4 regions of the Streptomyces sp. NPDC051963 genome follow, and region 1 is predicted to be linked to each of the others. Evidence: riboswitches for the same ligand, from Rfam matches in the RefSeq annotation. Region 1 holds a riboswitch; each other region holds the start of a gene.

What was found. Region 1 has a riboswitch for cobalamin ahead of ACIHFB_RS26510 (NAD-binding protein). Riboswitches for the same ligand answer to the same signal wherever they lie in the genome.
Positions count from the first base shown of each region.
Region 2: linked by a shared signal. The riboswitch ahead of ACIHFB_RS07960 (iron ABC transporter permease) and the one ahead of ACIHFB_RS26510 (NAD-binding protein) in region 1 are both predicted to bind cobalamin.
Region 3: linked by a shared signal. The riboswitch ahead of ACIHFB_RS28890 (ribonucleoside-diphosphate reductase subunit alpha) and the one ahead of ACIHFB_RS26510 (NAD-binding protein) in region 1 are both predicted to bind cobalamin.
Region 4: linked by a shared signal. The riboswitch ahead of metE (5-methyltetrahydropteroyltriglutamate--homocysteine S-methyltransferase) and the one ahead of ACIHFB_RS26510 (NAD-binding protein) in region 1 are both predicted to bind cobalamin.

Region 1 is NZ_JBIUCC010000006.1:422,523-429,412, reverse strand. It holds gene ACIHFB_RS26540 (SRPBCC family protein) at 1-1,001, opposite strand, end outside; gene ACIHFB_RS26535 (DNA primase) at 998-1,621, opposite strand; gene ACIHFB_RS26530 (gas vesicle protein GvpG) at 1,618-1,881, opposite strand; gene ACIHFB_RS26525 (GvpL/GvpF family gas vesicle protein) at 1,892-2,650, opposite strand; gene ACIHFB_RS26520 (gas vesicle structural protein GvpA) at 2,647-3,096, opposite strand; gene gvpO (gas vesicle protein GvpO) at 3,145-3,480, opposite strand; cobalamin riboswitch at 3,712-3,893, shown strand; partial or broken gene ACIHFB_RS26510 (NAD-binding protein) at 3,888-4,121, shown strand; gene ACIHFB_RS26505 (enoyl-CoA hydratase) at 4,118-4,894, shown strand; cobalamin riboswitch at 4,949-5,089, shown strand; gene ACIHFB_RS26500 (CbtB-domain containing protein) at 5,124-5,339, shown strand; gene ACIHFB_RS26495 (CbtA family protein) at 5,376-6,242, shown strand; gene ACIHFB_RS26490 ((2Fe-2S)-binding protein) at 6,239-6,890, shown strand, end outside.
Region 2 is NZ_JBIUCC010000002.1:322,230-329,119, forward strand. It holds gene ACIHFB_RS07935 (sensor histidine kinase) at 1-74, shown strand, start outside; gene ACIHFB_RS07940 (response regulator transcription factor) at 71-724, shown strand; gene ACIHFB_RS07945 (hypothetical protein) at 889-1,413, shown strand; gene ACIHFB_RS07950 (ABC transporter substrate-binding protein) at 1,410-2,399, opposite strand; gene ACIHFB_RS07955 (ABC transporter ATP-binding protein) at 2,392-3,180, opposite strand; gene ACIHFB_RS07960 (iron ABC transporter permease) at 3,180-4,232, opposite strand; cobalamin riboswitch at 4,279-4,425, opposite strand; gene ACIHFB_RS07965 (DUF397 domain-containing protein) at 4,402-4,668, opposite strand; gene ACIHFB_RS07970 (Scr1 family TA system antitoxin-like transcriptional regulator) at 4,650-5,483, opposite strand; gene ACIHFB_RS07975 (hypothetical protein) at 5,600-5,806, shown strand; gene ACIHFB_RS07980 (hypothetical protein) at 5,803-6,018, shown strand; gene ACIHFB_RS07985 (hypothetical protein) at 6,002-6,169, shown strand; gene ACIHFB_RS07990 (hypothetical protein) at 6,553-6,837, shown strand; gene recO (DNA repair protein RecO) at 6,884-6,890, shown strand, end outside.
Region 3 is NZ_JBIUCC010000007.1:191,221-198,110, reverse strand. It holds gene ACIHFB_RS28915 (carbon starvation CstA family protein) at 39-2,180, shown strand; gene ACIHFB_RS28910 (YbdD/YjiX family protein) at 2,152-2,352, shown strand; gene ACIHFB_RS28905 (DUF3311 domain-containing protein) at 2,492-2,746, shown strand; gene mctP (monocarboxylate uptake permease MctP) at 2,743-4,368, shown strand; gene ACIHFB_RS28895 (GNAT family N-acetyltransferase) at 4,443-4,946, shown strand; cobalamin riboswitch at 4,982-5,124, shown strand; gene ACIHFB_RS28890 (ribonucleoside-diphosphate reductase subunit alpha) at 5,246-6,890, shown strand, end outside.
Region 4 is NZ_JBIUCC010000006.1:636,301-643,190, forward strand. It holds gene ACIHFB_RS27385 (helix-turn-helix domain-containing protein) at 1-89, shown strand, start outside; gene ACIHFB_RS27390 (SAM-dependent methyltransferase) at 129-947, opposite strand; gene metE (5-methyltetrahydropteroyltriglutamate--homocysteine S-methyltransferase) at 1,117-3,426, opposite strand; cobalamin riboswitch at 3,583-3,806, opposite strand; gene ACIHFB_RS27400 (FAD-binding dehydrogenase) at 3,877-5,685, opposite strand; gene ACIHFB_RS27405 (helix-turn-helix domain-containing protein) at 5,879-6,890, shown strand, end outside.

The sequences.
Region 1 (6,890 bases):
GGCTCCTCGTCGTCCTTCGCGCTCTCCTCGGCTTCCTCCTCGTCGCCTTCGTACTCGTACTCGCCCTCGCCCTCGGGCTCCTCCTCGTACTGCTCGTCGTCCTCCTGGCCCTCGTTCTCCTCCTCCGCGACCGCGTCCTCGTGGCTGCGGAGGACCTCGCCGTCGCCGATCTCGCCGCGCCAGCCGTCGGAGGCCTCGCCCTTGAGGGCGATGAAGCGGGCGTAGTTCTTGAGGTCGAGCCGGGCCCGGTGGCCCTGGGCGCGCCAGATGTTGCCGGTCTTCTCGAACAGACCGCTGGGGTAGTACTCGATGACCAGCAGGACGCGGGTGAGGTTCTCCGCGATGTGGTGGAAGGACACGACGCCCTTCGTGGTGCCCTTGGCGCCCTCCGACGTCCAAGCGATGCGGTCGTCGGGGATCTGCTCGGTGGTCTTCGCCTTCCAGCTGCGGTTCGACCAGAAGACCTTCAGCTGCCAGTCGGACTGGGTGTCGTCCGCACGGCCCGCGCTCTTCACACCCTTCGCGAAGGTGCTGAACTCCTGGTACTGGGTCCACTGGTCGTAGGCGGTGCGCACCGGCACGCAGACGTCGACCTGCTCGATGATGACGGTCGGCTTCTTGCCCGCGGCGCCCTTGCCCTTGCCCTTGCCGCCGCCGAGGTTCTTCAGGGCGCCGACGACCTTTTCCTTCGCACCGGAGACACCCACTGCCAGGGCGGAGCGCAGCGGGCCCTTGCCCTCGGCGAGCTTGCGGCCGCCGTCCAGCGCGAGCTTGCCGAAGCCGGGGCTGTTGCCCTCCGCTATGTCGTTGAGCTTGCCGGTGGTCTCGCCGAGCTTGCGGCCGACGCCGACGAGCAGGCGCTCGGCCTGCGCGGAGAGGTACTGCTGCACCTCCGCCTTGAGCCGGTCGGCCGCCTCGCTCTGGGCGAGGCCGGACAGCGGAGTCGCACTGGTGGCCTTCCCGGCCGCGTCAGTGGCCGTGGATGCCGGGTTCGGAGTCATCGCTCGCCGCCTCCCTTCCCTTTCGTGGCACGCGAGGGGGTCCTGGCGGCCGGCTTCCGGGCACCTGCGGTCTTCTTCGGGGCCGTCTTCTTGGCGGGCGCCTTGCGCGCGGACTTCTTGGCGGTCTTGGGGGCGGTCTGGGAGGCGCTCTTCTCCGCCGGAGCCGGAGCCTTCCGGGCGGCCCTCTTGCGCGACGTCTCCTCGCTCTCGTCGGCGTCCAGGGACTCGTCGCGGTCCTCGAGCTTCTCTTCCTGCTGTTCCTCGTCCTGGTCTTCCTCGTCCTCGTCGTGCCCGGTCTCCACGACACCCGCGAGCTGGTCGCGGACATCGGCGGTACGGCCGTGCAGACGGTCGGCGAGCGCATCCATCTGCCGCTCGACCAGCGCGCCCGAGGCGGCCTTGCCGACGCCGCTCAGGTCCTGGCGCAGCTCGTCGCCGATCTGCTTGAACTGCGGGTTGTCCTTCAGCTGCCGCGAGACCAGGTCCGCCACGGCGCCGGGGCTCAGGTTCAGTCGCTTGCCCGCGATCAACGTGCCCGCGGCCATGGCCAGTTTCAGCTTCTTGGTGCGTCCGAGGACGTACCCGGCCCCGATCGCGAGGCCGATGAGTGTTCGGTTCATGGTGTCGTCCCGTCGTCCGTTCCGAAGCTTCTGTGTGTGGCCGTCTCCAGCCGGTCGAGGAGTTCGTCCTCCAGTTGGTCGAACTCCTCCTCGGTGATCTCACCGGCCTCCAGCAGCGTCTCCAGGCGGGCGAGTTCGGCCTGGATCGTCGCGGGGTCGTAGTAGATGCGTTCGGCTTCCTGCACCACCTGCTCGATGACCCACGCGCTGCCGCGCACGGGGGCGAACGGGAGGAGGAGCACTTCCGAGATCAGTCCCACGATGTGCCTTCTAACCGTCGGTGCCGTCGGTGCCGGCGGGTCGAGCCGGGCCCGGCTCGACGAAGCTGTACGGAGGCAGCGGGCCGTTGACGCTCATTTCGAGGTGCGGGACGGCCGCGCGCAGTTCCTCCACCTTCTCCAGGAAGCCGGCGGCCGAGTCCCGCTCCACCAGGAAGGAGACATTGACCAGCCATCCGCCCGATCCGGGGCCGAGACTGGTCGCCGCGGCGTATGGCGCGAGGGCCTCCTGCACGGCTGTCGCGTCCTGGGCCTCCTGCGCCTGCACGGCGGCGGCGATCATCTCGCCGAGCTGGAGCTGCCGCTCGTGGCTGCGGCCGCCCGCCTGCCGGCCGGCTTGGACGAGGGCCCGCAGCTCGGGACTGTCGGCCAGCACGTGGTGCAGTACCGCTTCCTCGACGTGGGAGGCCTTGAGGTTGTACTCGACCTTGCCGTCGAGCGCTTTGAGCCGCTCCTCGTAGTGGTTCGCGCGCTCGGCGAGGACCGCGGTGACCTTGCTGTCGTCGGGGGCCACACTTCCGAACCGCAGGGGCAGTACGCAGCCGGTGGAGCCGGTCTCGGCGAGCACGTTCTGGTGGGCGAGGAGTTCGCGTCGCTTGGGGCGCAGGTCCTCCGGCGCGTCGCTGACGACCGCCGCGAGCTCACCCTCTTCCAGCACACGCACCGGCTGGGGCGGGTTGCCCACGCCGTCCAGGCCTTCGGGGAGGGCGGGGTGCGACCGCGCGGTGATGGCGTAGACGTAGGTGCTCACTCGTCTTCCTCCCTCTCCTTGCGGCGCGCAGCTGTGCTCTTGCGCGTCCGCGGCCGGCGCTCATGCTCTTCCTGCTCCTTCGAGGAGCCCTCGTCACGGCCTTGCCGGAAGGCGTCGGAGATCGTCTCCGCGGCGCCGGACAGCGCGCCCTTGGATTTGCCGCGGGCGCCGGACTCGGTGATCTCGCCGACCATGTCGGGCAGGCCGGGGCTCTTGTGGGGGCCCGCCTCCAGGTCGAGGCGGTTGCAGGCCTCGGCGAAGCGGAGGTAGGTGTCGACGCTGGCGACGACGACCCGTACGTCGATCTTGAGGATCTCGATGCCGACCAGGGAGACACGTATGAACGCGTCGATGACCAGACCCCTGTCGAGGACGAGTTCCAGTACGTCGTAGAGGCTGCTGCTGCGGCCTCCTCCGCTGGCTTGTTGTGCTGGGACAACGGTCATGTCTGTCGTCCTCCTTGCCGGGGGAAGGGCTGACCGCGGGCGGGCGGCCTACTGGCCGCCGGAGCGGTCTGTTTCGGACCGCCCCCTCTCGTAGCGACGGATGCGCCGGTAGCCGGTGAGCTGTCCCTGTTCGTCGAGGTCCACCTGATAGCTCGCCATCAGGCTCATCGTCTCCGGGACCTTGGCGAGTTCGAGGACTTCGATCGCCAGGGACCAACCGCCGTCCGTCTTCTCGAAGGACGAGACGGTCTCCGCTGTCATGCCGGTCATGTCGCCGAGCTGGTCGCGCGCCCGGCGCAGTACCTCTGTCGGCGTCTGCCGGTCGTCGTCCGTCATGGCGTCGTCCTCGCTCCGCACGCTTCGAGTACCGCGGTCTGCCGTCATATGTGATTTATGTGAGTTTTATGAGGTTTTTGTGAACTAGTGAGGCGTGCAGCGGCTCACGGCTCACGCGCAAACTCACGCGTTCTCCATCGCCACACCGTCTTCGAGTGGCCCTAAGGCTTTGGGCTAAACCTTCTCGAATTGCGCGGCGGCCGAGAATGTGATGTCGGCCGGACCGGCAGCGACGTCATGGTGGGGTCCCGCGGGGTGGATTTACTGGGACGTCCAACTATATTGTCGTGAGCACAAGGCCCGCGGTGCAGGGAAGCCGGTGTGAATCCGGCGCGGTCCCGCCACTGTGACCGGGGAGTACGCCGTCGAGAGTTACGCCACTGACGAGCTGGATGTCGGGAAGGCGGACGGCGCGCGCTGATCCGGGAGTCAGGATACCGGCCGCGGGATGTTCCGGCCCCGTCCCGGCCGGCCCCGCCAACCGCGGCTACCGGCCGGGATTCGCCGCCTCCCTCATGGCCAAGGACCTGGCCCTGGCCGCCAACGCGGTCCGGTCGGGCGGCGTCCATGCGGAACTCGGTCTGCGCGCGGCCGAGTTGTACGCCGCCTATGCCGAGCGCGCCGGAGCCACGGAGGACTTCTCCGGCATCGTACGGACGATCAGGGACCGGAGCGGGGAACACGCATGAGCACCGAGTACGAGACGATCCTCGTCGAGCGCAAGGGCCGTACCGCCCTGCTCACCCTCAACCGTCCGAAGGCCCTCAACGCACTGAACCTGAAGGTCATGGAGGAGGTCGTGGCCGCCACCGAGGCCCTCGACCGGAACCCGGAGTGCGGGTGCATCGTGATCATGGGCTCGGCGAAGGCGTTCGCCGCCGGGGCCGACATCAAGGAGATGCAGCCGCAGGGCTACCTGGACATGTTCCTCACCGACTGGTTCACGGCCTGGGACCGGCTCGCCCAGGTGCGCACGCCGACCCTCGCGGCCGTCTCCGGATACGCCCTCGGCGGCTGTGAACTCGCCATGCTCTGCGACATCCTGCTCGCCGCCAACACCGCCGTCTTCGGCCAGCCGGAGATCAAGCTGGGCGTGATCCCCGGCAACTGCGGCTCCCAGCGGCTGACCCGGGCGGTCGGCAAGGCCAAGGCCATGGAGATGTGCCTGACCGGGCGCACCATGGACGCCGCCGAGGCCGAGCGCGCCGGACTCGTTTCCCGGATCGTGCCCGCCGACGAGCTGCTCGGCGAGGCGCTCGCTGTCGCCGAGACCGTCGCCGGCATGTCGCTCCCGGTGGCGATGATGGCGAAGGAAGCCGTGGGCCACGCCTTCGAGACCACGCTCACCGAGGGCGTCCGCTTCGAACGCAGCCTCTTCCACGCGGTGTTCGCGACCGCCGACCAGAAGGAGGGCATGGGCGCCTTCGTCGACAAGCGGCCGCCCGAGTTCCGCCACCGCTGACCCGAAGAGGCGCGGGCTTCTGCCGGTTGATTTGGGGTGGACTTGATTGACCGGCCGGAGAAGCAGGCCGTACGTTCCCCATGTAGTGATGGCATAAGGAAGCTGGTGGAATTCCAGCACGGTCGCGCCACTGTGAGCCCGCCACCGGAAGGTGACGGGCGAGTCAGACACTGAGCCCTCACTCCGCCCGTACACGCAAGGGACGCACGATCCCCAAGGAGGGCTCACCTTGAGCAGCATTTCCACGCCCCGCCCGGCGTCCACACCGGTCGTCCTGCCGGTCTCCAAGGCCGTCATCTGGCTGGTCGGCACCGCTCTGATCGCGCTGGCCGTCTACTACTTCATCGGTGTCGACCAGGGCGCGGTGTCGGTGTTCGGAAACGACGCGCACGTGCACGAGTTCGTCCACGACGCTCGTCACTTCCTCGGCTTCCCCTGCCACTGACCCTCCGCCGGCACCAGGACGTACGGACAACTCGACATGGAAAAGAAGCTCATACTGCGCGGCGTGCTCGCCGGCGCGGTCGCGGGTCTGCTCGCCTTCGCCTTCGCGCGGATCTTCGCCGAACCGCAGATCGCCAAGGCCATCGACTACGAGAGCGGGCGTGACGCCGCACAGAACGCCCTGGACAAGGCGGCGGGCCTGCCCGTCGAGGCCGCAGGATCCGAACTGTTCAGCCGGACGATCCAGGCCAATCTCGGTATCGGCGTGGGCATCGTGTTCTTCGGCATGGCCATGGGCGCGCTGTTCGCCGTCGCCTACGCCGTCTGCCTGGGCCGCACCGGCGGTCTGCGCGCCCGCACGCTGGCGCTTCTCGTGGCGGGCGGCGGGTTCCTCGGCATGTACCTGGTGCCGTTCCTGAAGTACCCGGCCAATCCGCCTGCCATCGGTCACGAGGAAACCATCGAACAGCGCAGCGCCCTGTACCTGACCATGGTCGTCTGCTCCATCGCCCTCCTCGCCGGAGCCGTCTGGCTCGGCAAGCGGCTCCAGGCACGGTTCGGCAATTGGAACGCCACGCTCCTCGCCGTCGCCGCGTTCGTCGTGGCGATCGGGATCGTCATGCTGCTCCTGCCCCAGTACGGCGACCTCGGGTACAACAGGGACAACTACGGCAACCAGGCCACCGAGACCCCGCTGCCGCTGACCGACGCCAAGGGCACCATCGTCTACCCGGGCTTCCCGGCCGACGTGCTGTTCGCCTTCCGCTTCTACTCCGTGGGCGCGCAGCTGATCCTCTGGGCGGCCATCGGCCTGGTCTTCGCCCCGCTGGCGGAACGCCTGTTGCAGCCCGCGCGTCAGGACGCCCCCGCCACTTCTCCGAAGCCGGACCCCCTCCCGGCATGACCAGCCCACCGACGGCGAGCGCGGTGATCGAGGAGATCACCGCGCTCGGCCCGTTCTTCGCCGTAGAGGCACACCCGCCCGGCACGGAGCCGGCCGATCCCTGGCAGCCGATGTCCCGTCCGCTGCTCGCAGCGCGTGTGACGGGTGTGGGGGACTGGCTGGCCACGGCAGGCGGGCAGCCACCCGGCGCGGTCGAGGTGCGGGTGGCGGCCTCCGTCGCCCACCTCGGGCTGGCCGCCCGGCTCATCTCGCCCGCCCTGGCCGCCGCCGTGCTGCACGGCCTGGTCCTCGCTCCGGGCCTCGACGATCTGCGCTGGCGGCCCGTGATCGGTGGCCCGATCCCCTTGTCGCTGCCCTACGACGCCTTCACCGCCGAACCCGCAGACTCGCCGCCCCGGCTCGCCGACGAACTCAGCAGCCGCCTGCTGGACGGCGCTCTGCGCGAACTCGCCGACACCATGGCCCAGTTCTCGGTCTCCCGGCACATCCTGCGCGGCAACACCGCCTCGGCCGTCAACGGAGCGGCAACCATGATCACAGCGGCCCGCCCGGATCTCACCGCCCGGACCCGCACCCTCAGCTCGCTCCTTCTGCAACGGCCCCCACTGCGCGACACCAGTACCTCGACGCCCGACGGAGCGTTCCGGC
Region 2 (6,890 bases), on a different contig from region 1:
TCTCGGCGTCGCCGCGCCCCGAGGGCGGCTTCCGAGTGGCGGCCCGGCTGCCGGTCCCGGCGGTGGGGCGATGAGCACCAGGGTGGTGCTGGCCGACGACCAGCAGCTGATCCGTACCGCACTGAGCATGGTGCTGGCCGACCTGGCCGACATAGAGGTGGTGGGGGAGGCGGCCAACGGGGAGGAGGCGGTACGGCTGGTCGCCGAACTCGCCCCGGACGTGGTGGTGATGGACATCCGGATGCCCGGGATGGACGGCATCGAGGCCACGGACCACATCACCCGGGACCGGCCGGACACCAGGGTGGTGGTCCTCACCACCTTCGACGACGACGATTACGTGTACGGCGCGCTGCGCGCCGGCGCATCCGGGTTCCTGGTCAAGGACATGGCCCTGGACGACATCATCGCGGCCGTGCGGATCGTGGCGGCCGGCGACGCGCTCATCGCGCCGAGCGTGACGCGCCGGCTGATCCGTGACTTCGCGGCCCGTCCGCAACCGTCCGGCGCCGGCCGCGATCTGACGTCCATCACGGACCGGGAACGCGAGGTGCTCACCCTCGTCGGCTCGGGTCTGTCCAACACGGAGATCGCCGCCGAGCTGTGCATCAGTGTGGCGACCGCGAAGACGTATCTGACGCGTCTGCTGGCGAAGCTGGACGCGAGGGACCGGGTCCAGCTGGTGATCATCGCGTATGAGGCGGGGCTGGTGTCGGTGGGCTGACCTACGATGACGCAGGTGGCTCAGATGGCGCAATAAATGGCTCGCGATGGCACCACGTGTGTGCCATGATGGTGTCACAAGCGGCGCACGCCTTGGTCCTGGAGGCCGAGGGGTGCGCGTTTCGCGGAGTGAGCCAGCAAAGGGGGCGGGTCATGGAACGGGTCATGGAAACAGCGCAGAGCCGGCAGCCGGCGGCACCCGGCGCGTTCATCGCCTTCGCCCGATTCGTGTTCTGCGGCGGCGGGGTGGGGCTCGCCTCCAGCTTCGCCGTGGCGGCCGCGGCCTCCTGGATTCCCTGGGTCCTGGCCAACGCCGTCGTCACCGTGGTCTCCACGCTCCTGGCCACCGAGCTGCACGCCCGCTTCACCTTCGGCGCGGGCGGGCGCGCGACCTGGCGTCAGCATGTGCAGTCGGCCGGGTCCGCGGCGGTCGCGTACGCGGTGACCTGCGCGGCGATGGTCGTCCTCCAGCAGCTGGTGGCGGCGCCCGGTGCGGTGCTTGAGCAGGTGGTCTATCTGACCGCCTCCGCACTCGCCGGTGTCGGGCGGTTCGTGGTGCTGCGCGTCGTCGTCTTCGCGCGGAACCGCTCGCAGACCGCGGCCACCGTCCGCGCCGCCCGTCCCGTGCCCGCGGCCATGAACCGCGCCTCGGTCCCGGCGGAACCCGCGACGCTCTGCCACGCCGCCTAGGACGCGGTCGCCCGCAGGTACTTCCCGAGGCGGGCGATCGCGGACGGGTTCCGTGGGCTCTCCACCAGGTCGACGTAGTCCAGCGTGAAGATCCGCTTGTTCTTGACGGCCGACACCTTCCGCAGCGGGGCGTAGGACAGCAGGAACTTCTTCTTCTGTTCCGCCGTCACATCGCCGTAGTCGCAGATCACGATCACGTCGGGGTTCCGTTCCACGACGGTCTCCCAGCCGACCGTCGTCCAGGAGTCCGCCACGTCGTGCATGACGTTGACCCCGCCGGCCTCGCTGATGATCTGGTCGGGCGCTGCGTACCGGCCGGAGGTGAAGGGCTGGTCCTCGCCGCTGTCGTAGAGGAAGACCTCGGGGGAGTCGGCCGGGGCCTTCGCCTTCACCCCGGCCACCACGCGCTTGAAGTCGGCGATCAGCGCGGCCGCCCGCTTCTCCACGCCGAACAGCCTGCCCAGGTTGGTGAGGTCCTCGTACAGCGCGTCCAGCGGCGGCATGATGCCCCGGGAGGTGTCCGTACGGCCGTTGCGGCAGGACTCGGTGAGGATGTATGAGGGGATGCCGAGCTTGCCCAGCGCGTCCGGCGTGAAGCCGCTGTCCTCGCGGAAGCCGTAGTTCCAGCCGGCGAAGACCCAGTCGCCGCGGGCGTCGAGGACGTTCTCCGTGGTGAGCTGGTCCTTCGACAGCCACTTCACCTTGTCGTAGCCGTCCTTCCACGGCACGCCACTCAGGTCGCCCTTGTCGTCGGGCATCGCGAACCCGGCCATCCGGTCCTCCAGGCCGAGCGCGAACATCAGCTCGGTGATCCCGACGTCGTTGGTGACGACCCGCTCCGGGACCTTGTCGTACGTCACCTTGCGCCCGCAGTTGGTGAGCGTGACGGACGACGCTGCCTTCGAGTCGGGCGCGGGCTCGACCTCGGCGCCGCAGCCCGTGGTGAGCACGGCCAGGCAGACGGCGGCGACAACTGGCTTACGCATGGCGGGGAGTTCCTTGATCGGACGGCGGGAGAAGGTCGAAGAGGAGTTGGACGGCGCCCGTCTCCGGATGCCGGACGGGATGGGCGCGCACGCCGAACACCTCGGCGAGCAGGTCAGGGTGCAGGACGTCGTGCGGGGGACCGGTGGCGACGACCCGCCCGTCCGCGATCACGTACAGCAGATCGCAGTGCGCGGCGGCCAGGTTGAGGTCGTGCAGCGCGGCCAGCACCGTCAGACCGCTCGCCCGGACCAGGGACAGCACGTCCAACTGGTGGGCGATGTCGAGGTGGTTGGTCGGTTCGTCCAGGACCAGTACCCGGGGACGCTGGGCCAGCGCCCGTGCGATCAGCACGCGTTGCCGCTCGCCGCCGGACAGGGCCAGAAAGCCCCGATCCGCGAGCCGGTCCACGCCCGTGGACCGCATCGCCTCCGCACAGATCGCCCGGTCCTCGGCCGCCGTACGGCCCCGGTGCGGCAGCCGCCCCATCGCGACCACCTCGGCCACGGTGAAGTCGAACTCCGACGACGACTCCTGCGGCAGCGCGGCCAGCCGCCGGGCGGCGGCACGGGGATCCAGTGCGTGTACGTCGTCCCCGTCCAGCCGTACGACCCCCGCGGCCGGCCGCAGCGCCCGGTACACGCACCTGAGCAGCGTCGACTTCCCGCTCCCGTTGGGCCCGACCAGCCCCACGAACGCCCCGCTGTCCACGGTGAGTTTGATCTCGTCGACGAGCCGCTTTCCGGCCGCCTCGAACGTCACGCCCTCCACATCGAGCCGCATCAGCGCCCCCCGAACGCGTAGCCGCCGCGCCGCATCAGGAGCAGGAAGGCCGGGACACCGACCACCGCCGTGATCACCCCGACCGGCAACTCCGCCGGCGCCGGCAGCAGCCGGGACAGCACATCCGCCCACACCAGCAGCACGGCCCCGGCGAGCGGGGCGACCGCGAGCACCCGCCGGTGATCGGCGCCGACCAGCATCCGTACGACATGCGGCACCATCAGCCCGACGAACCCGATGGCTCCGCTGACCGCCACCACGGTCCCGGTCACCGCCGCCGTGACCAGGAACAACTCCCGCCGCAGCCGGGTCGGTTGCACCCCCAGCGCCGCCGACGTCTCGTCCCCCATCGCCAGCGCGTTCAGCGCCTCCGCCCGCCACCGCAGCCACACCCACCCGGCCGCGACCGTCACGGCGGCGATCGGCACCCGTGGCCAGGTCGCCCCGCCCAGACTTCCCAGCAGCCACATCACCGCCGAGCGCGCCGCCTCGCCCCGGGCCGCGCCGAACACCATCACGGTGGTCAGCGCCTCGAAGCCGTACGCCAGCGCCGTCCCCGTCAGGATCAGCCGCAGCGGCGTCAGCCCGTGCGTCGCCGAACGGGCCGCGGCGTACACGATCGCCATCGCGGCGAGCGCCGAGCAGAACGCGGACACCGACAGCGCCCACACCCCGAGGCCCGCGAACGCCCCCAGCAGGATGACCGCGTTGGCCCCCACGGCGGCACCCGACGAGATCCCCAGCACGAACGGGTCGGCCAGCGCATTGCGCACCATCGCCTGCACGGCCACCCCGACCGTCGCGAGCCCCGCCCCCACGACGGCCGCCAGCACGACACGCGGCAGCCGGATCTCCCAGACGATCGTGTACGCCGCCACGTCCTCGGCGTGGATGGCCCCACCGGTGAAACCGGCCCCCAGGAAACGGAAGACGTCCCCCCAGCCGACCCCCGCGGCGCCGAGCCCGACGCCGGAGACAAGGGAGACGAGGAGCAGGATCGCGAGGGCGGCAACCAACGGCGGCACGGGTATTCGGCCTGGTGAGGGGCGCACGCTCGGCGGTCCTTCGCCTCGGCTCGCAGTCCTCGGCGAGCGGTCAATGGGCTGACAAACCGCCTGCGGGTAATCGGGCTTGTGCGTCGGCCCCAAGGGGCCACGCACACACCGTTGCGGGTCAGCGCCGGACTCTCACCGGACTTCCCCCGCAGGAGGCTCGGGGAGACTAGCAGGCGCGAGTGAAGGCGGCCCAGGTGGCTTCGCCGATAAGGATGACGGGGCCGTCGGGGTTCTTGCTGTCGCGTACCGGTACGACGCCGGGGACTCCGTCGGCGACCTCGACGCACTCGCCGCCGTTGTCGTCGCTGTAGGTGCTTTTGCGCCAGCGGGCGGCACCAGGGAAGTCGTACGCGACCTCGACGCAGCTGCCGCCGTTGCCGTCGCTGTACGTGCTTTTGCGCCAGTGGGCGTTGCTCAGGTCGTACTCGCGCATCGTCTGTGATCCTCCGCCGCCGACTCGATCAGGGCCAGGGACACCTCTGGCGACAGGGCGGCGCCCCTGAGCAGATCGTATGCCGACTTCGCGCGCTTCACCACAGCGGGATCGTCCAGCAGGCTCCCCGAATACACGGCTTCTGTATAGGCCGTTGGGGGCGCGTCTTCGAACTCCATCAGCACCACCATCCCGTTCATGAGCGCGTACGCCCCCGCCGAGTACGGCAACACCTGCACCAGCACCACCCGCTCCCGCGCCAGCCTCGCCACATGCTCCAGTTGCTCGGCCATCACCCCGGCGCCTCCGACCGGAATCCGCAGCACGTTCTCATGCAGGATCACCCAATACACGGGCCGTGTAGCGTCCCGGAGGATCTTCGCCCGGTCCAGGCGGCCGGACACCTTCTCCTCGATGTACTCCTCCGGCGCGAACGGGTTCATTGCCACGGTGATCGCCCGTGCGTACGACGCCGTCTGCAACAGACCCGGCACCAGCGCGGGCGCGAACTCGCAGATCTCCGTCGCCAGAGCCTCCAGCTCCGCCGCCCTCGCGAAGTAATCCGCATACCGTTTGTCGTCAATCAGCTTCCGGCACAGCCGCTCGAAAATACCGTCGGTTTGTAGCGCCTCATCAATCCGCTGCGCGATATCCAACTGTGGCTTTCGAATCGCCTGCTCGAACTGACCGATATAGGCGCCCGAGACGAAGACGCGCGCCCCCAACTCAACCTGAGTGAGCCCCCTATCCTCCCGGTGCCGCTTCAGTTCCGTGCCGAAGAACTCCCATGCCGCCTGACGTGAACCGTTGGCCACAGTTCAACCCCCTTGTACTGCCTCGCACTTGTAGAGCACAGACTCCTGCCGAGTGTAGATGTCGTGCGTCACCCTTGAGATGTGAAGCGTAAAACCCGAAAAGGGAGGGGAACCACGTGAAGGCACAGCACTCGGCGCTCTGCGTCGAAGAGGCGGAGGAAGCAGTGAAGGAATTGCGGGCAGCATTGGAAAACGCAGGAATCATTCTGCCGTCCCTGCGGATCGACCCGGCGAGTCTTGCGCGGGAGGCCCCCTGTCCGCTCGTCGAATTGGGCCGCTGTTCCGTCGAAGCCGCGCAGCGACTCGCCGCGGTGCTGCGGTGAAGCCGCCGGTCGGGTCGTACGTGGTGGACACCCGTAGCGGCAGGGTCGGCATCGTCATGGGGCACGAGGGTCCGTACGTCCAACTCAGACCGTACGGCGGCGGCAGGGAGTGGGACGCCGAGCCGGGCGTGGTACGGGGCGCCACGTCCGCCGAGCGGCTCAGCGCCGCCACGGCCCACGCGAACGCACGCAGTCGTGGCGAAATCCCGTGACGGTGGAGTCTTCACCCTGGTCTCCATGGACGGCACCCGGCAGCTGTCGCCGGAGTTGACGGGTGCCTTCGCCGGCGACCTCCGCTTCCCGGTGGGCGGAACGGTGGTGGCCTTTCTGCACCGTCACCGCGGAAACGCGATCCGCTTTTAGGCGGAGGGCAAGTCGGTCTCCATCGATGCCATGATGGCCGCGGAACTGCTCGCCGAGTCCGGCAACACCGTGATGTTTCTCGACGCCGACATCGCCCACTGCGGCGGCACGAGCGCGCGGTGCGAGCGCGCCAAGGTCGAACTGGGCGACGTCCCTGCGTTCGCCGACCATGTGGCGCTGTTCTCCCGGGCGCGGACGGGAACACGCGGGCGCCGTTTCAGCGAGCGGCTTCTCGATGTCACCCCGGCCTGCTTGAGAAGGCACGACTGCGGGCGGATCCTGCTGCTCCCCGCCACCCGGCCGAGCGACCGGACGTTCGCCTTCGAGGGGTCCGTCGTCACCTTCCTCGGCTGCATCCACCAGATCGGCGGGACGCTTTCGCGATGCCGGCCGGCTGCGCGGCGCTGGTGTTCTACGGCAGGACCAAACTCCCCGACCCGCTCACGGTCATGCCCACCGGTTCGTCGGCCGCGTCGAGAATGCTCGACACCCTCGTCGGATCCGCGTACATCGTGCTGATGCTGCGGATGGCGGTGACGCTCGCGATCGTCTCGGGCGGCGGCCAGAGCAGTCTGCCGACCTGGCTGACGGTGGCGTTCGGTGCCATGGTCGTGGCCCGTGGAGTCAGCCGTATCAAGCGCCTCGCCGAGAAGATCCAGGTGGGCTGACCCACAACCGCACCACCCCACGCACGCCATGGGCGAGAATGGCCCCATGAGCC
Region 3 (6,890 bases), on a different contig from region 1:
CGGTCCTTCCGTCATCGCATGGACGGGAGGACCACCCGGTGCGCACCGCGAACGTTCGAACGATCGTCATCTGGAGTCTTGTCGCGCTGGTCGCAGCGGTCGGCTGGGCGGTGCTCGCGCTGGCCAGGGGCGAGGACGTCTCGGCCGCCTGGATGGTCGCGGCCGCCCTCGGCTCGTACGCGATCGGCTACCGCTTCTACTCCAAGTTCATCGCCTACAAGGTCCTCAAGGTCGACAAGACCCGGGCCACTCCGGCGGAGCGACTGAACGACGGCATCGACTTCCACCCCACCGACCGCCGGGTCCTGCTCGGCCACCACTTCGCCGCCATCGCCGGCGCCGGACCCCTGGTCGGGCCGGTGCTGGCCGCGCAGATGGGGTATCTGCCGGGCACGATCTGGATCATCGTGGGCGTCATCTTCGCGGGCGCCGTCCAGGACATGGTGGTGCTGTTCTTCTCCACGCGCAGGGACGGCAGGTCCCTCGGCCAGATGGCGCGCGAGGAGATAGGCCCGTTCGGTGGTGCGGCGGCACTGCTGGCCGCCTTCGCCATCATGATCATCCTGCTCGGTGTGCTGGCCCTGGTCATCGTCAACGCCCTCGCGCAGTCCCCCTGGGGCACCTTCTCCATCGCGATGACGATCCCGATCGCGCTGCTGATGGGCTTCTATCTGCGGGTGCTGCGCCCGGGCCGGGTCGCCGAGGTCTCCCTCATCGGCGTCGCCCTGCTGCTGTTCGCGCTGGTCGCGGGCCGCTGGGTCGCCGAATCCTCGTGGGCCGACACGTTCACGCTCGCCCCCTCCACGCTGGTCATCTGGCTGGTGGCGTACGGCTTCATCGCCTCGATCCTGCCGGTGTGGATGCTGCTCGCGCCGCGCGACTATCTGTCCACCTTCATGAAGATCGGCACCATCCTGCTGCTCGCGCTCGGTGTGGTGATCGCGCTGCCGACTCTGAAGATGGACGCCGTCACCGACTTCGCCTCGCGCGGCGACGGGCCGGTGTTCGCGGGCTCGCTCTTCCCGTTCGTCTTCATCACCATCGCCTGCGGTGCCCTGTCCGGCTTCCACTCGCTCATCTCGTCGGGCACGACGCCGAAGATGATCCAGAAGGAGACGCAGGTCCGGATGATCGGCTACGGCTCCATGCTCATGGAGTCGTCGGTCGCGGTGATGGCGCTGGTGGCGGCGAGCATCATCGACCCGGGGCTGTACTTCGCGATGAACGCGCCGTCCGGTGTGATCGGCACGACCGTGGAGAACGCCTCGCAGGTGGTGGGCAGTTGGGGCTACCAGATCTCCCCCGCCGATCTCGCGCAGGCGGCTCGGGACGTGGAGGAGTCGAGCCTGCTGTCGCGTACCGGCGGCGCGCCCACACTCGCCGTCGGGGTCTCGCAGATCTTCTCCGAGGTGACCGGCGGAAGCCTCAAGGCCTTCTGGTATCACTTCGCGATCATGTTCGAGGCGCTGTTCATCCTGACCGCGCTGGACGCCGGCACGCGCGTCGGCCGCTTCATGCTCCAGGACACCCTGGGCAACGTCTACCGGCCCTTCAGGAACGTGAGCTGGAAGCCCGGCCTGCTCATCACCAGCGGCATCGTGTGCGGGCTGTGGGGCTACTTCCTGTGGGTCGGCGTCCATGAGCCGCTCGGCGGAATCAACCAGCTCTTCCCGATCTTCGGCATCTCCAACCAGCTGCTGGCCGCGGTCGCGCTGGCCGTCTGCACGACCCTGCTGGTGAAGTCCGGACGCCTCAAGTGGGCCTGGATCACCGGAGTTCCGCTGGCCTGGGACGCGACGGTCACCCTGACCGCCAGCTGGCAGAAGGTGTTCTCGTCCGATCCGAAGGTGGGCTTCTTCAAGCAACGCCAGGTGTTCCAGGACGCCATCGACCGGGGCGAGGTGCTGGCGCCCGCCAAGTCGATGGACGACATGCGCACCGTGGTCACCAACTCCACGGTGGACGGCGTCCTCACGGCCGTCCTCGCGCTGCTCATCGTCATCGTGATCGTCGACTCGACCCGTGTCTGCGTCCGGCATGTCCGCCGCCCGGCGCTGTCCACGCTGAGCGAGACGCCGTACGTCGAGTCGAAGATCGTCGCCCCGGCCGGGCTGTTCCCGACCCGGGAGGAGAAGGAGGAGGAGGCGCGCGATGCGGTCGGCAGTGGCACGGGCTCTTAGGGGCGTGCGCTGGTACGTGCGGGAGCTGACCGACGAGTCGGCGTACGACCGCTATGTCGCGCATGTTCGCAAAGATCACCCCCAGGCCGAGGTTCCGTCCCGGCGCGACTTCGAGCGGATGCGCACGGACCGGCAGGAGGCGGACCCGCGCCAGGGCTTCCGCTGCTGCTGAAGGCAGACGCCCGGCCGCTCAGGGCAGACACAGAACCGCCACATACCGATATGCGGACGAGGGCTTCCGCTTTCCTGACACCGTCGCCTAGATTGCCTGCGCGTTACACAGGTGATCAGTGAGGGGACGGAGCCGCGGTATGTCAGAAGTGCCTGAAGCGAGACCGCCGGTGGTGACACCGGTCCGGGTGATCATCGGTCTCTGCCTCTTCGCCCCGTTTGTGGCGATGCTGTGGGTCGGTTCGTACGCCAAGACGGACCCGGCCTTCATCGGCATCCCGTTCTTCTACTGGTACCAGATGGCGTGGGTGCTGATCTCCACGGCGCTGACGATGATCGCGTACAAGCTGTGGCAGCGCGACCAGCGTGCCCGCCAGGGAGGTGCCGCCAAGTGAAGGACGGCGTGAACGGCGTCGCACTCGCCGTCTTCATCATCTTCTTCCTGGCCGTCACGGTCATGGGCTTCCTGGCCGCGCGCTGGCGCCGGTCCGACGAGCAGAGCCTGGACGAATGGGGCCTGGGCGGACGGTCGTTCGGCACCTGGGTCACCTGGTTCCTGCTCGGCGGCGACCTCTACACCGCGTACACCTTCGTCGCCGTACCGGCGGCGATCTACGCGGCGGGCGCGGCCGGCTTCTTCGCGGTGCCCTACACGATCCTGGTCTACCCGCTGATCTTCACGTTCCTGCCCCGCCTGTGGTCGGTCTCGCACAAGCACGGATACGTGACGACCTCCGACTTCGTACGCGGCCGGTTCGGCTCGAAGGGCCTGTCCCTCGCCGTGGCCGTCACCGGCATCCTCGCGACGATGCCGTACATCGCGCTCCAGCTGGTCGGCATCCAGGCCGTCCTGGACGTGATGGGCGTCGGCGGCGGCGAGAACACCAACTGGTTCGTCAAGGACCTGCCGCTGCTGATCGCGTTCGGTGTGCTGGCCGCCTACACCTATTCGTCGGGGCTGCGCGCACCCGCGCTGATCGCGTTCGTGAAGGACACGCTGATCTACATCGTCATCGCGGTGGCGATCATCTACATCCCGATCAAGCTGGGCGGGTTCGACGACATCTTCGCCAAGGCGGGCGAGGCGTTCAGCCAGACCAACCCGGCGACGGGTGCGCCGCGCGGGGCGCTGGCTCCGGGCGAGGCGGGACAGTGGACGTACGCCACGCTGGCGTTGGGATCCGCCCTCGCGCTCTTCATGTACCCGCACTCGATCACGGCGACGCTGTCCTCCAAGAGCCGTGAGGTGATCCGCCGCAACACGACCATCCTGCCGCTGTACTCGCTGATGCTCGGCCTGCTGGCGCTGCTGGGCTTCATGGCGATCGCGGCCGGAGTCAAGGTCAGCAACGGGCAGTTGGCGATCCCGCAGCTCTTCGAGGACATGTTCCCGTCCTGGTTCGCGGGCGTGGCCTTCGCGGCGATCGGCATCGGCGCGCTGGTGCCGGCGGCCATCATGTCCATCGCGGCCGCGAATCTCTTCACCCGCAACATCTACAAGGACTTCATCAAGCCGGACGCCACGCCGGCGCAGGAGACCAAGGTCTCCAAGCTGGTGTCCCTGCTGGTGAAGGTGGGTGCGCTGGTCTTCGTCCTGACCATGGACAAGACGGTCGCCATCAACTTCCAGCTCCTGGGCGGCATCTGGATCCTCCAGACCTTCCCGGCCCTGGTCGGCGGCCTCTTCACCCGCTGGTTCCACCGCTGGGCCCTGCTGGCGGGCTGGGCGGTCGGCATGCTCTACGGCACCATCGCCGCCTACGGGGTCGCCTCCCCGACCCAGAAGCACTTCGGCGGCTCGTCGAAGGAGATCCCCGGCATCGGCGAGATCGGCTACATCGGCCTCACCGCGTTCGTGCTGAACGTGCTGGTGACGGTGGTGCTGACCTTCGTGCTCAAGGCCGTCAAGGCACCTGAGGGCATCGACGAGACGTCCCCGGCGGACTACACGGCGGACTCGGGGGACCCCGGCGTCCAGGTCGACCTGCCTCCGGCGACCGCCGGCGCCGCTCACTGAGCCGTACGTCAGGACACGGGCCGTCGGAGAAATCCGGCGGCCCGTTGTCGTACCCCTGATGCACACTGCCCGGCATGGACATCCTCATCCGGCGAGCACGACCCGCCGAATACGAAACCCTCGGCGACATCACCGCCCAGGCCTACCTCCAGGACGGCCTCCTGACCTTCGGCGAGAACGACTGGTACCTCGGCGAACTGAAGGACGTGGCCAAGCGAGCGGCCGCCGCCGACGTACTCGTGGCCATACAGGGCGACCGACTCCTCGGCGGAGTCACCTTCGTACCCTCTCCCGGCCCCATGGCCGACCTGGCCCGCGCGGGGGAGGCGGAGATCCGCATGCTGGCCGTGGCGCAGGCGGCCCGCGGCAGAGGCGCCGGAGAGGCCCTCGTGCGAGCCTGCGTCGACCGGGCACGCAGCGCGGAGCGCACCGGCATGGTCCTGTCGACCCAGGACTTGATGCACGCGGCCCACCGCATCTACGAACGCCTCGGCTTCACGCGGGCCCCGGAGCGCGACTGGCACCCGATCCCGGAGCACCCCGAGTTCACTCTCCTCACCTATCAGTTGACGCTCTGAAGCCGACACGACACAACATATGGTGGTGCTGTTCTCACCCGGCACAAGATGTATGCTCGTGCTCGCTGTCGCCGCAGGGGAATCCGGTGCGAATCCGGAACTGTCCCGCAACGGTGTACTTGTGCATGTTCTGTGCACATGGTCAGTCCGAGGACCTGCCGACGGCGCACCCGACCACCCGGTCCGGGTGCGAGACGTCCGGGCCTCGTGGAATGGGCCGGTGGACGCGACGCCGTGTGCGCTCGTGAGCTGCCCCCTGCCCTCCGCAAGGCCCCGTGCCGAGCGAGGGAGAGCCCCAAGTGACCATCGCGCCAGCCGAACCGGCCTCAGCGATCCAGGACCCCGACGGCCCGGGAACCGCAGTGTTGCGGACCCTGACCGAGCTGACCGCCGACCTCCCCGACGCCGACCCCGGCCGGGTCGCCGCCGCCGCGCTGCGCGGCCGGTCCGCGCGGGCGGACGAGTCGGAGCTGCGCGAGCTGGCCACCGAGGCGGCGGCCGGCCTCATCTCCGAGGACCCCGTCTACTCCCGGCTGGCCGCCCGGCTGCTGACCGTCAGCATCGCCGCCGAGGCCGCCTCACAGGGCGTCATCTCGTTCTCCCAGTCGGTCGCCGTCGGCCACCGCGAGGGTCTCATCGCCGACCGCACCGCCGAGTTCGTACGGCTGCACACGGACCGCCTCGACGACCTGATCGACCGGACCGCCGACGACCGCTTCGGCTACTTCGGCCTGCGCACGCTGTACAGCCGCTACCTCCTGAGGCACCCCATCACCCGCAAGGTGATCGAGACGCCCCAGCACTTCATGCTGCGCGTCGCCGCCGGTCTCGCCGAGGACGACACCACCAGGTCGGTCGACGAAGTCGCCGCGCTCTACCGGCTGATGAGCCGCCTCGACTACCTCCCCTCCTCCCCCACGCTCTTCAACTCCGGCACCCGGCACCCCCAGATGTCGTCCTGCTACCTGCTCGACTCCCCCAAGGACGAGCTGGACTCCATCTACGACCGCTACCACCAGGTGGCCCGGCTCTCGAAGCACGCCGGCGGCATCGGCATCGCGTACTCCCGTATCCGCTCCCGCGGTTCACTGATCCGCGGCACGAACGGGCACTCGAACGGCATCGTCCCGTTCCTGAAGACCCTCGACGCCTCGGTGGCCGCCGTGAACCAGGGCGGCCGGCGCAAGGGTGCGGCCGCGGTCTACCTGGAGACCTGGCACTCCGACATCGAGGAGTTCCTGGAGCTGCGTGACAACACCGGTGAGGACGCCCGCCGTACGCACAATCTGAACCTCGCGCACTGGATCCCGGACGAGTTCATGCGCCGGGTCGACACGGACGGCCTCTGGTCGCTCTTCTCCCCGGCCGACGTGCCCGAGCTGGTCGACCTGTGGGGCGCGGAGTTCGACGCGGCGTACCGCAAGGCCGAGGCAGCGGGCCTCGCGAAGAAGACCATCCCGGCCCGTGACCTGTACGGCCGCATGATGCGCACCCTCGCGCAGACCGGCAACGGCTGGATGACCTTCAAGGACGCGGCCAACCGCACCGCCAACCAGACGGCCGAGCCGGGCCACGTCGTCCACTCCTCCAACCTCTGCACGGAGATCCTGGAGGTCACGGACGACGGCGAGACGGCCGTGTGCAATCTGGGCTCGGTCAACCTGGGTGCCTTCGTCGACACGGCGGCCGGCGACATCGACTGGGAGCGCCTGGACGAAACCGTCCGCACCGCGGTCACCTTCCTCGACCGCGTCGTCGACATCAACTTCTACCCGACGGAGCAGGCGGGCCGGTCCAACGCGAAGTGGCGCCCCGTCGGGCTCGGCGCGATGGGCCTCCAGGACGTCTTCTTCAAGCTGCGCCTGCCCTTCGACTCACCCGAGGCCAAGGCCCTCTCCACCCGTATCGCCGAGCGCATCATGCTGGCCTCGTACGAGGCCTCCG
Region 4 (6,890 bases), 210 kb from region 1:
TGGACCGGCTGGCCGACGAGGCGCTCACGCCCCGGGCCTCACTGGAGTTGCTGCGGAAGACGATGGAGCAGCGCTACCCCAAGGCCTGACCGGACCGGCCGCTGGACCGGTCCGGTGACTGATCGACGTCAGGGGAGGCGGCCGACGCCGCCGAACTCGATCCATTCGTGGGTGAGCTGACGGGGTGCCACCTCGGAGTCGGGCCGCCAGGTGGACACCTCCACGAGACCCGGCTCAAGGATCTCCAGGCCCTCGAACAGTGCGGCCACATCCTGCTCCTGGCGCACCCGGCCCCAATGGCCCTGGGTCGCCTTGTCCATGAAGTCGGTGACGAAGGCCCGCACTTCGGGGTCCTCGCTGACCAGCTGGCACATGACCAGGAAGCTGCCGGGCGCCAGTCGCGCGGCCACGCGGCGGGCCACGGCGAGCGGGCCGTCCGTGTCACTGTCCGGGATGCAGTGCATCACCGAGTTGAAGAGCACGGCGACCGGCTGGGAGAAGTCGATCAGACGCTGGGTGTCGGGGTGGGCGAAGATGGCGTCGGTCTCACGCATGTCCGCGTGGATGACGGTGGTGCGCTCGTCCTGCTCCAGCAGTGCCCGGCCGTGGACCAGCACCATGGGGTCGTTGTCGACGTAGACCACGTGGGAGTCGGGGTCCACGCGCTGGGCGACCTGGTGCACGTTGTCCTGGGTGGGCAGGCCGGATCCGTGGTCCAGGAACTGGCGGATTCCGTGCTCCTCGGCCAGCGTCCGTACGACGCGCTGGAGGAAGCGCCGGTTGTTGACGGCGAGCCGACGGGTGCTGGGCACTACCTTGTCGAGTTCTTCGCAGGCCGCGCGGTCGGCGGCGTAGTTGTCCTTGCCGCCCAGATAATGGTCGTACATCCGGGCGGCCGTCGGTACGTCGGCGTCGATCGACGTGGACAGCTGCTTGTCGGTGTGCATCGTTCCCCCGGCCTCGTTGCCGCGCCAACTTCACTGGCCTGACTGGGAGTCCATCCTAGGGACCTGGCTTCCACCGCGACCACCCCACCGGCGAACTCGACCCCAGATGAAGGACATCGCGGGTACCGCCGTGACCGGGCCGGGGCGCGGCGCCCCGGCCCGGATCATGTCATGGCGCCGACCGCACCTCGCGGGCCGCCGCCACCAGGTTCTGAAGCGAGGCCCTGACCTCGGGCCAGCCGCGGGTCTTCAGACCGCAGTCGGGGTTGACCCACAGCCGTTCGGCGGGGATCGCCTTCAGGCCGGTGCGCAGGAGTTCGGCGGCCTCCTCGGTGCTCGGCACGCGCGGGGAGTGGATGTCGTACACGCCGGGTCCGGCCTCGCGCGGATAGCCGTGCGCGGCCAGTTCCCGGGCGACCTGCATGTGCGAACGGGCCGCCTCCAGGCTGATGACGTCCGCGTCGAGGTCGTCGATGGCCTGGACGATGTCGCCGAACTCGGCGTAGCACATGTGGGTGTGGATCTGGGTGTCCGGCCGCACGCCGCCGGTGGTGAGGCGGAACGCCTCGGTGGCCCAGGCCAGGTAGGCGGGGTGATCCTCGGCACGCAACGGCAGCGTCTCGCGCAGGGCGGGTTCGTCCACCTGGATCACCGAAGTCCCGGCCGCCTCCAGGTCGTTCACCTCGTCGCGCAGGGCGAGGGCCACCTGCCGGGCGGTCTCCGCGAGGGGCTGGTCGTCGCGGACGAAGGACCAGGCGAGCATGGTGACCGGCCCGGTGAGCATGCCCTTGACCGGCTTGGAGGTCAGGGACTGGGCGTACGTCGTCCAGCGCACCGTCATCGGTTCGGGACGGGAGATGTCGCCGGCCAGGACCGGCGGGCGGACATAGCGGGTGCCGTAGGACTGGACCCAGCCGTGCCGGGTGGCGAGGTAGCCGGTGAGCTGTTCGGCGAAGTACTGGACCATGTCGTTGCGTTCGGGCTCGCCGTGCACCAGGACGTCGATGCCGGTCTGCTCCTGGAAGGAGATCACGTCGCGGATCTCCTCCTCGATGCGGCGCTCGTACGTCTCCCGGTCGATGCGTCCGGCAGTGAGGTCGGCCCGGGCGGTGCGCAGTTCGCCGGTCTGCGGGAAGGAGCCGATGGTGGTCGTGGGCAGGGGCGGCAGGTTCAGGTGGGCGCGCTGGGCGACCGTACGCTCGGCGTACGGCAGTGAGCGGCGGGCGTCGGTGGCGGTGACCGCGGCCGCGCGGGCCCGCACAGCCGGGTTCCGTGTGATGGGCGAGCCCGCCCGGGACGCCAGGTCGGCCCGGTTGGCGGCGAGTTCGGCGGCGATCCGGTCGGTGCCCTGGGCGAGGCCGCGGGCCAGGGTGACGGTCTCGGCGGTCTTCTGCCGGGCGAAGGCGAGCCAGCGGGCGATCTGCGGTTCGATCTCGCGTTCGGCGTCGGCGTCGAGCGGGACGTGCAGCAGCGAGCAGGACGGGGCGACGTCGACGCGGCCGGCCAGGCCGAGCAGGGTGGCGAGGGTGGACAGGGACTTGCCCAGATCGTTGATCCAGATGTTGCGGCCGTCCACCACGCCGGCGACCAGCCGCTTGCCGGGCAGGCCGCCGACCGCGGCGAGATCGTCGAGGTTGGCGGCCGCGGGCCCGGTGAAGTCCAGGGCGAGCCCGTCGACCGGTGCCTTCGCCAGCACGGGCAGCGCCTCGCCGAGCCGGTCGAAGTACGACGCGAGCAGCAGCTTCGGCCGGTCGGTGAGGGAGCCGAGGTCGCGGTAGGCGCGGGCGGCGGCGTTCAGTTCGGCCGGGGTGCGGTCCTGGACCAGGGCGGGCTCGTCCAGCTGGATCCACTCGGCGCCCGCCGCCCGGAGATCGGCGAGGACCTCCGCGTACACCGGCAGCAGCCGGTCCAGCAGGGTCAGCGGCTGGAAGTCGGCCGGTGCGCCGGGGGCGGGCTTGGCGAGGAGCAGGTAGGTGACCGGGCCGACGAGCACCGGCCGCGCGGCCAGTCCGAGCGCGAGGGCCTCCTTCAGTTCGCCGACCTGCTTGGCGGTCTCGGCGGTGAACTCCGTGTCCGGGCCCAACTCGGGTACGAGGTAGTGGTAGTTGGTGTCGAACCACTTCGTCATTTCCAGCGGCGCCACGTCCTGGGTGCCGCGCGCCATGGCGAAGTAGCCGTCCAGGGCGTCCTTCTCGACGGCGGCGCGGTGCCGGGCGGGGATGGCGCCGACCATGACGGTGGTGTCCAGGACGTGGTCGTAGTACGAGAAGTCGCCGGTGGGCACCTCGGTCAGGCCGGCCTCGGCCAGCTGCCGCCAGGTCGAGCGGCGGAGCTCGGCGGCGGTCCGCCGGAGCTCGGCGGCGGTGGCGCGGCCCTTCCAGTAGCCCTCGATCGCCCTCTTCAGTTCCCGGTTCGGGCCCTGGCGGGGGTAGCCGTAGGCGGTGGCCCCTGCTGCCGCGGCTGCGGACTTCGCTGTCACGAGACTCTCCTTCGCGAGCTGTGGGATGACACACGACCCGGAGACCGGTCGTGGACGCGAAGGAGCAGCAGATCCGGCGGGGGCAGCTGTGCGTGTGCCCGTCCCGCCTGGTGTGCGCCGACCCGCCCTCGAGGTCACCGAGTCTCCGCGCACGGGGAGCCGCGCACGGGCAGTGGCAGGTCTTCGGACTCGCGGGCGCGTCTCATGTCGTACGAGACACCTACTGGCCGTCGCTTCCCGGGTCCGGCGCTCCGGATCCAGTGCGTATGACGGCGGTCGTTCCCACTCACCGCTGCGGGGCAGTCCCGGATTCCCACCGGGTTCCCTCTTGCGACGCGTCTGCCTGGCGGGCAGGGCGAACCAGCTGCACGGTCAGCCTATACACAGCTCATGTGTGGGGCGACCCTGAGCCGACGGTTCGGCTCAGGGCCTGGAGCGACTCTCAAGAGTTCAGCTCGCGGCGGCCGCGGCGCGCCCCGCCTGGCGGCCGGAGAACAGGCAGCCGCCGAGGAAGGTGCCTTCCAGGGAGCGGTAGCCGTGGACACCGCCGCCGCCGAAACCCGAGACCTCACCGGCCGCGTAGAGCCCTGGGATCGGGGTTCCGGTCCCGTCCAGGACGCGGCCGGAGAGGTCGGTCTGGAGCCCGCCGAGCGTCTTGCGGGTGAGGATGTTGAGGCGTACGGCGATCAGCGGTCCGGCGCTCGAGTCCAGGATCTTGTGGGCCGAGGCGGTACGGCTGAGGGTGTCGCCGGGGTAGGCGAGGGCGTTGCGGATGCCCATGACCTGGACGTCCTTGGTGTACGGGTTGTCGATCTCCCGGTCCCGTGCCTCGATCTGACGTTTCAGACCGGCCAGGTCGATCAGGTCGTCACCGGTCAACTTGTTCATGCCGGCGACCAGTTCGGGCAGCGTGGTGGCGACGACGAAGTCGGCCCCGTTGTTCTTGAACTTCTCGATCGGCTCGGGGGTCTGCCAGATCCGGGACAGCAGCTGCCAGACGTTCTTGTTGGTGAGGTCGGGATTCTGCTCCGAGCCCGACAGCGCGAACTCCTTGGCCATGATCTTCTGGGTGGTGACGAACCAGGAGTAGTCGTAGCCGGTTTCGGTGATCGACTTGAGCGTGTGCAGCGTGTCGTACCCAGGAATGTCCGGGGTGTTGAACCGCTTGCCGGTGGCGTCGAACCACATCGAGGAGGGGCCCGGCAGGATGCGGATGCCGTGGCCCGGCCAGATGGGGTCGTAGTTGCGCAGGCCCTCGGTGTAGTGCCACATCCGGTCGGGGTTGACGATGCGGCCGCCCGCCTTCTCCGTGATGGCGAGCATGCGTCCGTCGACATGCGCGGGCACACCCGTGACCATGAACTTCGGCGGAGTGCCCATCCGGGCGGGCCAGTTCTGCCGTACGAGGTCGTGGTTGGCGCCGATGCCGCCCGAGGTGACGATCACGATGGGCGCTCGCAGTTCGAAGTCGCCCACGACGGTGCGGGAGCTGGGTTTGCCGCGGGCGGCGTCGCTGGGTTCGAGGATCGCGCCGCGTACGCCGGTGACGGCGCCGCCGGTCGTGACGATGTCGTCGACGCGGTGCCGGAATTTGAAGGTGACCTTCCCATTCTCGACGGCGGCCCGCACCTTCTTCTCGAACGGCTCGACCACCGCCGGACCGGTCCCCCAGGTCACATGGAAGCGGGGCACCGAGTTGCCGTGCCCGTCCGCGAGTCCGCCGCCGCGCTCGGCCCAGCCGACGATCGGGAACCACTGCACGCCCAGGCCGGCGAGCCAGGACCGCTTCTCGCCGGACGCGAAGTCCACATACGCCTCGGCCCATTTGGCGGCCCAGTAGTCCTGCCCGAGCGGATCGGAGACACCGCGGTCGAAGCCGGCCGTGCCCTGCCAGTCCTGCCAGGCCAGCTCGTGGGAGTCCTTGACGCCCATCAGCCGCTGTTCGTCGGAGTTGACGAAGAACAGCCCGCCGAAGGACCAGAACGCCTGGCCGCCGAGACTGGCCTCGGGTTCCTGGTCGAGGAGCAGCACCTTGCGCCCGGCGGCGGCGAGTTCGGCGGTCGCGACGAGTCCGGCGAGCCCGCCGCCCACGACGATCGCGTCCGCGTCGGCGCTCGCGGACGTGGCCGCGAACGCGGGCATCTGTGTGAGGGCCGCTCCGGCGAGCACGCCGCCGGCGACGGTCAGGGCGCGGCGGCGGCTGATCACGGCCGGGGTGGCCGAGGGCTCCGTGCTGTCCGTGTGCTCCGTGGTCACCATGAGCTGCCTTCCGTACGGCGTGCGGGATGCGGGCGGCGCGCAGGGTATTGCTGTGACACGCGTGTTGTTACCGTCGGTAGCGCACAGGGAATCAGGTCTTCACGGCAGCGCGGTAGTCGTCGGGAGTCAACGCGGGCGTCTCCTCGTTGTGGCCCGGCGACAGCGCTCGGACCAGCGGACGAGGGAGGGGCTCATGACGGTCGTCCAGGAGCGGGAGCCGGTCGGAGAGGTCCTGCGAGCCTTGGCCGTCGACACGGATGTGTGCGGCGAACTCGTCCGTGCGGCACGGCTCCACTCCCCCGAGGTCGCCCGGCTCACCGAGGCGGAGACCCGCTCGCATGTGACGGCCATCATCCGTGCGGCCGGCGCCTGGTTCGGGACGTTCGATCCGGCCGCCCGGGGCGGCTTCGACCATGTCGAGGACCAGGACTTCGCCGCCGCCCTGCTGCTGGGTGCCGACCGGGCCGGGCAGGGCGTTCCCATGACGGCCGTGCTGCGCGGTGTCCAGGCGGCGCTCACCCGGGCGGTGGAGATCACGGTGGACCGCTGCCGGACGGCCGGGGTGCCGGACCGCGCGCTGCTCGCTCTCGTACTGCGGCTGAAGGAGTACGGCGACGCGGTCGAACGGCAGGTGATCAACGGGTACCGCGCGGCGGAGCGTGGCGCCCCGCACGGCGTGGGCGAGCTGAGGACGAGACTGCTGCGCCGGTTGCTGACGGGCGAGGTAGCGCCGTCGGCCGAGGAGTTGGCGCGGGTGGGTCTGAGACCGGATGCCAGGCGCCACCTGGTCGTCTCGGACGCCTCCACCCGCCCGGTCCGCCTGCGGGGCGTCTTCGGGCCGGTGGAGGGAAGGCTCGCCGGGCTGTGTCCGCGCAGGCCCACCGGCGAGGAGGTGGGTGATGCCGCGCTGGTCGTGGTCTCACCGGCGGTGCCGCTGGAGGAACTCCGCCGGGCGTACCGGCTCTGCGTCCGCGCGCTGGAGATCGGGGGGCGGCAGGGGCGGCTGGGGCTGTACGACGTCACCGACTTCGCGGCCGAGATAGCGCTGTCGGACCAGCCGCTGCTGGGCTCGTACCTCAGCGACCGGCTCCTGGGCGCCCTCGATCCGTCGGACGCCTTTCACCGGCAACTCGCCCTGACCGCGCTGACGTTCCTCGACAACGGCCGTCGTCTCGACCAGACCGCGGCGATGCTGTTCACCCACC